2 regions of the Streptomyces sp. WAC00040 genome follow, and region 1 is predicted to be linked to the other one. Evidence: riboswitches for the same ligand, from Rfam matches in the RefSeq annotation. Region 1 holds a riboswitch; the other holds the start of a gene.

What was found. A riboswitch is a leader RNA that binds a small molecule or an ion and turns the genes downstream of it on or off. The one in region 1 is predicted to bind cyclic di-AMP.
Region 2: it holds a riboswitch for cyclic di-AMP, as region 1 does, so the genes downstream of both, MDN94_RS27565 (C40 family peptidase) here and MDN94_RS06735 (M23 family metallopeptidase) in region 1, are expected to answer to the same signal.

The regions. Positions count from the first base shown of each region.
Region 1 is NZ_JAKQZE010000001.1:1,480,512-1,484,016, forward strand. It holds gene MDN94_RS06730 (aldo/keto reductase) at 1-515, opposite strand, end outside; gene MDN94_RS06735 (M23 family metallopeptidase) at 644-1,687, opposite strand; cyclic di-AMP (ydaO/yuaA leader) riboswitch at 1,699-1,855, opposite strand; gene MDN94_RS06740 (PP2C family protein-serine/threonine phosphatase) at 2,109-3,212, opposite strand; tRNA gene MDN94_RS06745 (tRNA-Met) at 3,469-3,505, opposite strand, start outside.
Region 2 is NZ_JAKQZE010000003.1:473,712-477,216, forward strand. It holds gene MDN94_RS27555 (ATP-dependent Clp protease proteolytic subunit) at 1-501, shown strand, start outside; gene MDN94_RS27560 (hypothetical protein) at 509-817, shown strand; cyclic di-AMP (ydaO/yuaA leader) riboswitch at 1,153-1,315, shown strand; gene MDN94_RS27565 (C40 family peptidase) at 1,319-1,795, shown strand; gene MDN94_RS27570 (LysE family translocator) at 1,829-2,458, opposite strand; gene MDN94_RS27575 (LysR family transcriptional regulator) at 2,542-3,486, shown strand.

The DNA.
Region 1 (3,505 bases):
TCCCGCTCGGAGAAGTCCAGGGACGCCCGGAGCCGTTCGGCGCTGATGTTGGAGGCGGCGATCGCGCGCACCTTGCCGTCCTTCACCAGCTGGTCGAGGGCGGTGATGATCTCCTCGACGGGCACGGACGGGTCGTCGAAGTGGGTGTAGTAGAGGTCGATGTGGTCGGTGCCCAGCCGGGTGAGCGACTCCTCCGCGGCCGCCTTGATCGTGGCCGCGGAGAGGCCCTTGTGGCGGGGGTGGGCGCCGACCTTGGTGGCGATGACGACTTCGGAGCGGTTGCCGCGGGCCGCGAGCCACTTGCCGATGAGGGTCTCCGACTCGCCGCCCTCGTTCCCCGGGGCCCACGAGGAGTAGCTGTCGGCGGTGTCGACGAAGTTGCCGCCTGCGGCGGTGTACGCGTCGAGGACCGCGAAGGTCCTCGCCTCGTCGGCCGTCCAGCCGAAGACGTTGCCGCCGAGAGCAAGCGGGGAGACGGTCAGGCCGGAGGAACCGAGGGGGCGCAGAGAGGTCATGCGCTGATCAACGGCCGTGCCCGTAGCGGCTATTCCGGCAGCCCTGGCGTCGGGGGGGGTGCGCCAGGACTGCCGGAGACATGGATGTGCCCGGCACGGGACTTACCGCGACCCGTACCGGGCAGGGATCAGATCGTGAGGCCCTTGTCGCGCAGCCACGCCATCGGGTCGATGCCCGCGCCGCCGGCGGTGTGCACCTCGAGGTGCAGGTGCGGACCGGTGACATTGCCGGTCGCGCCGACGCGCCCGATCGTCTCGCCGGTGGACACCTGCTGGCCCGCGCTCGCCGTCATGGAGGAGAGGTGGGCATACAGGACCTCGGTGCCGTCCTCGAGTTCGAGGACGATGCGGTAGCCGTAGGAGCCGGACCAGCCGGCGGACTTGACCGTGCCGCCGTGCACCGCCTTGACCGGGGTCCCGGTCGGTGCCGCGAAGTCCAGGCCGGTGTGCTGGCCGGAGGACCACATCGCGCCGGACTCACCGTAGGTGGAGGTGATCGTGTAGGAGGAGGTCGGAAGGGAGAAGCTGCGGGCGAGCTCGGCGAGACGCGCGGCCTCTGCCGCCGCACGCGCGGCCTCCTCCGCCTTGCGCTTCTCCTCGGCGGCCTTGGCCTCGGCCGCGCTCTGCTGCTTCTCGGCTGCGGCCGCCGCCTGCTCGGCGGCGAGCGCCTCCGCGGCCGCCTTCGCCTCGGCGTCGGCCTCTGCCTGCTGCTGCTCGGCCTGCTGGAGGATCCGGGCGCGCAGGGCCTCGCCGGAGCCGGCGGCCTGAGCCTGGCCGGCGCCGGTGTCGGCGACCGTGGTCGCGGCGGTGAGCGGCGCGGCGTGGACATCGCCGTCGGAGTCGTCCGAGTCGGAGATCAGGGATCCCACGCCGGGAAGCGACTTCGCGTCGGGAAGCTTGTCCGCGATGGAATCGGGAAGGGAGATGGAGACCGCCGGCTTGTCCTGCGCGGTGGCTATGCCACCCGCGCCGACCGCGGCGATGACGCCGACTCCGAGCACCGTGGAGCTGCGGGCGATTCCGCCGCGCTGCTTGATGACACGGTGCCGGCCGCGCACGGGGCGGACGGAGTCCTCTGTGGGATTCCACTCCTCCCAGGTCCGCTCGGGGGCGTCGGTACTGAAACGTTCGGACGCGAAGCGGGCCTCGGGGGCAGGCATGTTGGACGCCACGAAGGCGTACTCCTTTCCTTCCTTCTCGCCTACCGGGTTAGCTGACGGGTTCGGAGCAGGAAGGTCTCCTACGGGCGCCCTCGACCGCGGACTGAGCGGCAAAGGGTGACCGATTCACCCCAATTAGTGGTTCCCCGGTTCCCTTGCGGGATTCGGCACGTGCGCACGGCGCCGCCTCTGCGACGGCTGGGACGACCGCACTGCGTTATCGAACGTTAATAGACGCCGGGGCCGGATTCCAAGCTGTTCCGGGTGATCATTAACGACTTCACCCGGGACTTACTCGGACAGAACCTGCCGGAACCGGGCGAGTTGATCAAACATCAGAGGCGGTCCCGGTTCTGATGGCATATCAAATGTTATGCGGACGGCTCCCCTTCGACTACGGAGCGTGCGCACCACCCGTATCAGGGGCGTTATGTCACGCAGGCCTGCCGCGACCGTCGGGCTCCGGCGGAACCACCGGCACCGTCCTGCGCCGTTCCGGCTGCCCTTCCGCCGGCCTGCCGACCGCCAGCAGTGCCATGTCGTCGCTCGATCCGCCGCCGGTGTACCGCCGTACGTCGTCGACGAGCGCGTCCAGCAGCTCCGCAGGCCCCGGGAAGAGACGCCCCGCGAGCCGTTCCACCGGGTCGTAGAAGACGCCGCGAGCGTCCCGCGCCTCCGTCACCCCGTCCGTGTAGAGCAGCAGCGTCGCCCCGTCGGGCAGCGGGTACTCGTCCGCCCGGTCCGGCCACGCCGCCAGATCACCCATACCCAGCGGCAGCGCGGCCTGCGCCGGCACCAGGACGTCCAGAGCCCCGTCGGCGTGCAGCACCAAGGGCTCGGGATGCCCCCGGTTCACGAGTCGCACCAGGGGCCGGCCGCGCGGGATCTCGCCCAGTACGGCGGTGGTGAACCCCTCCATGGCGTCCAGCCCCTCACGCCTGGTGCCCTCGCGCTTGAGCGCCCGCTCCAACCGCTGGGCCACGCCCTCCAGCGAGCGCTCCTGCTCCGCAGCCTCGCGGAAGGCGCCGATGAGCACGGCCACGGTCCCCACCGCCCCCAGCCCTTTGCCCCGTACATCGCCGACGAGGAGGCGCACGCCGTGAGGGGTGTCCTGCACCGCGAAGAGGTCGCCGCCGATGAACGCGCCCGCCTGCGCCGCCTCATAGCGGGCGGCGATGTGCAGACCGCCGATCCGGTCGGCCGGCGCGGGCAGGACGGCCCGCTGCGCGGTCTCGGCGATCACCCGGGCCGAGGCGAGCCGCTCACCGCTGCGCCGCACGAGGATGTTGATGAACAGCGCGAGTGCGACGACGGTGACCACCGTGGTCGTCTCGGTGAGGACCGTGATCTGCCAGAAGCTTCTGTTGACGGCGTGGAGGACGCTCAGCGCCAGAACCGCGGCGATCCCGGTCAGCAGGGTCGCCATCCATGACAGGACAGGCGCCGCGACGAGCGGGGCGGCTGCATAAAGAGGTACGGCGGTGAACCGGGGCGGGGTCAGCATGTCGAAGACCACCCCGCCGACGATCATCGCCATGGGCAACACGCGGACGAACCACGGGGTTCTTCTGGCGCCGCCCTGATCTCGCCACTCCTGGCCCAAAGGTGGTCTCCTGCCGGTCCTACCGGGTCCGCTGACGGCTGCGGACAGTACCGCGCCCCCATCAGGCTGAAGGCCGACGCGCCGCGGGGCGACTTCCGGTCGCCCGACCGGGCGACGATCGGGACGCTCGGAAAAAGCCACCGGCCCGGTGGTCGATCTTCTCGATCGACCACCGGGCCGGTGTCATCAGTAGCGGGGACAGGATTTGAACCTGCGACCTCTGGGTT
Region 2 (3,505 bases), on a different contig from region 1:
GCGGCGAACGACGTCATCGCGCAGTTCCTGCACCTCGAGTACGAGGCTCCCGACCAGGACATCTGCCTGTACATCAACTCCCCCGGCGGATCACTGAGCGCCATGTCCGCCATCTACGACACGATGCAGGTCGTCATGTGCGACGTGGCGACGACCTGCCTGGGCCAGGCGGCCTCCACAGCGGTCGCCCTGCTTGCCGCGGGCACTCCCGGCAAGCGCATGGCCTTGCCCGGCGCGCGGATCGTGATGCAGCAGCCCGCATACGAGGAGCCGTTGCGCGGACAGCCGTCCGATCTGGAGATCCACGCCGCCGAGTTGCTGCGACTGCGTGAGCAACTCGGCTCGATGCTGGTGCGCCACACCGGCAACGACCTGGACCGCATCACGGCCGACCTGGAGCGCGACAAGATCTTCGACGCCACCGCGGCGAAGGAGTACGGCCTGATCGACCATGTCGTCGCGAGCCGCAAGCTCTCGGCCGTGCCACCCACGGCGAGGTGAGCGCGGGATGCTGCCGCCCGAACCGCCGCCACTTCCGGCACTGACCCGCGCCGAGGCAGAGTTCGTCGACACCTACCTCGAAGTCGTCGACCTGCTCGGCAGGATCAACCCCGCCCGCACCACCCATACCTACGGGGCCCTGCGCGCCGCGCAGGCGCTGGTCGGGCGGGCCGCCGCACTCAAGGACGCCCTGACACTCATGCACATCCGGGGGGAGAACGAGGTGTACACGGACACGCTGACCAAGGCGCTGCGCGTCCTGGACGGCGAGCGCAGGACCAACCGGCTGACCATGCCTCCCGTTTCCACGAGTTGACGGACGTTCCGATGCCGCCCGCCGACACGGCGCGCGACACCCGTACCCCGTTCGGTGGAGCCTTGCCCAAGTTGTCGCAAGGCCCCGGACTTGCATCGGCGGGACCACCGATCTGGCGCAATGAGGCGCTTCAACTGCTGGTACGGGACGGGTCCGGAGCGCGGGAGAAGGGGTCCGAGATGCCTGCCCACCCGAAAGGTCCAGTCGTGATCAGCTTCACAAAAGCCGTTTCAACTCGGAAATCGGACATCGGTGGGTAACGATCCGTGAGACGACAAGCCCCCGCCACCTCGACGGGGCGGTCCGGGCGGACGCTGAATCCTGTCGCCGCACCGGATGTCTGGTCGACGGAATTGCATCGGCAGGAGTGGAGGACCCAGCAGTACGGCGTGACCGGTGATCCCGGCCGCGCCTTGGGGTGAAGCCGCTGCGGCGGCCGGGCGTCTTCGCCGTCCGAACCCGACAGGTCACCCTTCACAGGCGGCTGACGAAGGGTTGCGCATGACTGCGCAGATGCATCTCCCCCACCTGTTCTCACGGGCGGGGGCCGTATCGGCACTCACCATCGCCGCCGTCGGCGGCACGCTTCTGGCCCCGGGCGGCGCTGTTGAAGCGCATGCGATCAGCAGCCACGCGAGCAAGGCGCTCAAGGTGGCCGCGTCGAAGAAGGGCTCGCCGTACCGGTACGGCGGCACGGGCCCGTCCCGCTTCGACTGTTCAGGGCTGACGCTCTATTCGTACAAGAAGGCGGGCAAGAAGCTGCCCCGCACCGCCCAGCAGCAGTACAACCGGACCCGTCATATCTCCGCCTCGCGTCGACAACGCGGTGACCTGGTGTTCTTCCATGCCGGCGGTGCCGTCTACCACGTGGGGATCTACGCCGGGAACGGGAAGATCTGGCACTCGCCCAAGACAGGTGACGTGGTCCGGCTGGTCAAGATCTGGACGAAGAGCGTCAAGTACGGCCGCGTGCGCTGACGCGCCGCCAGGTCCTGTGGGACCTGGGTGGAGTCAGTGCGCGGTCGACCGGATCAGCAGGGCCGCGCCGAGCGTGGTCAGCGCGCCTCCCGAGACGCCTTCGACGGCGCGGGCGGTCCGCGGCCGGCGCAGCCACCGGCCGAGCCCGTCGACCATCAGCGCCACCGCCGGGAACCAGAGCAGCGCGATCAGCACGATCGTGCCGGCCAGCAGCAGTGTGCGCGGCATTACGGCCGCGCCGTCGGGAACGAACTGCGGGAGCAGGCTCAGGAACAGCACCGGCGCCTTCGGGTTGAGGACGTTGGTGAGAAAGCCCTGCCGCAGGCCGCGTCCGACGCCGTACGGGGCCGCGGTCCGCGGATCTGCCGGCTCCGGGCACGGGCGCAGTGCGGCGTGCAGCGAGCGGACCCCGAGATACAGCACATAGGCACCGCCCGCTGCCTGCAGCGTCCGGTGGAGAACGGGCGCGGTGGCGAGTACGGCGGCGAGTCCCGCCACGGCCAGGGCCGTGTGGACGAGCAGCCCGCCGGCCACTCCTGCCGCGCAGGCGACACCGGCGCGGCGTGAGGCGACCGCGTTGCGCATGACGACCGTGAAATCGGCGCCGGGCATGGCGACCATGCCTGCGGCGACCCCGATGAAAGCGATGAGCTGTCCGTCCATGCGTCCCAGCGTGGACGCCCGCGGCCCTTAACGTGTACTTGCGATCTCTGCAGGGAGGTCTGAAGCAACGCTTAAGGGGTGGCATGTACGACCCGACCCGGCTGACGGCTCTCGTCGCCGTGGCGGACGCCGGCTCCATCACGCGGGCCGCTGCCCGGCTCGGGTACACGGCTCCGGCGCTCTCGCAGCAGATCGCCAAGCTGGAACGGGAGGCCGGGGCAGTCCTCCTCGTGCGCTCGCACCGTGGCGCACGGCTGACGGCGGCCGGCGAGCTGCTCGCGGAACGCGCGCGCCGGGTGCTGGACGAGATGGCCCGGGCGCGCCATGAGCTGGCGGGGCTCACCGGCCTGGCCGGCGGCCGGCTCCGGGTCGGCACCTTCACGACGGTCGGGATCCATCTGCTGCCGCCCGTGCTGAGCGCCTTCCGCCGCGCGCATCCGGACGTGGAGCTCACCGTCGCCGAGTACGAGCCGCCCGGCGGGGTCACGGCCGTGGCCACGGGTGAGGTCGATGTGGCGCTGACCCATGCCTATGAGCCGGCCGAGCCGGCCGCCGCGCCGCAGGGGGTAGTGGTCGAGGCCCTCCTGGTGGAGGAGTTGGTGCTCGTGACCGCTCCGGGGCATGTGCTCGCCGACGATTCCGGCCGGCTGCCCGTGGGCGACCTGGCGGGACAGCCGCTGATCAGCAGCGCGCCGTCGCATCCGCCGCGCAAGGGGGTGGAGCGTGCACTCGCGAGCGCCGGCGCCACACCTACCGTGGTCTGTGAGTCGCCGGGGTACGCACTGGTGTGCGCGCTCGTCAGCGCGGGACTGGGGGTGGCCGTCGTGCCGGAGATGGTTGCCGCGATGGCTGCGACGCCCCTGCGGGTAAGGAAGTTGGAACCTGCGTCGTTCCGCAGGACGATCTCGGTGGCGCACCGGGGCGAGGAGTCGGGTCCGGCCGTTCGGTCGCTGCGGGCGCTGATGCGCGGCGCGTTCGCAAGGGCGGGCAGCAGGGCACGGTCCGTCCGCGAAGAAGGGCCTGTTTGAGCCGGGACTGTTCGAAGCA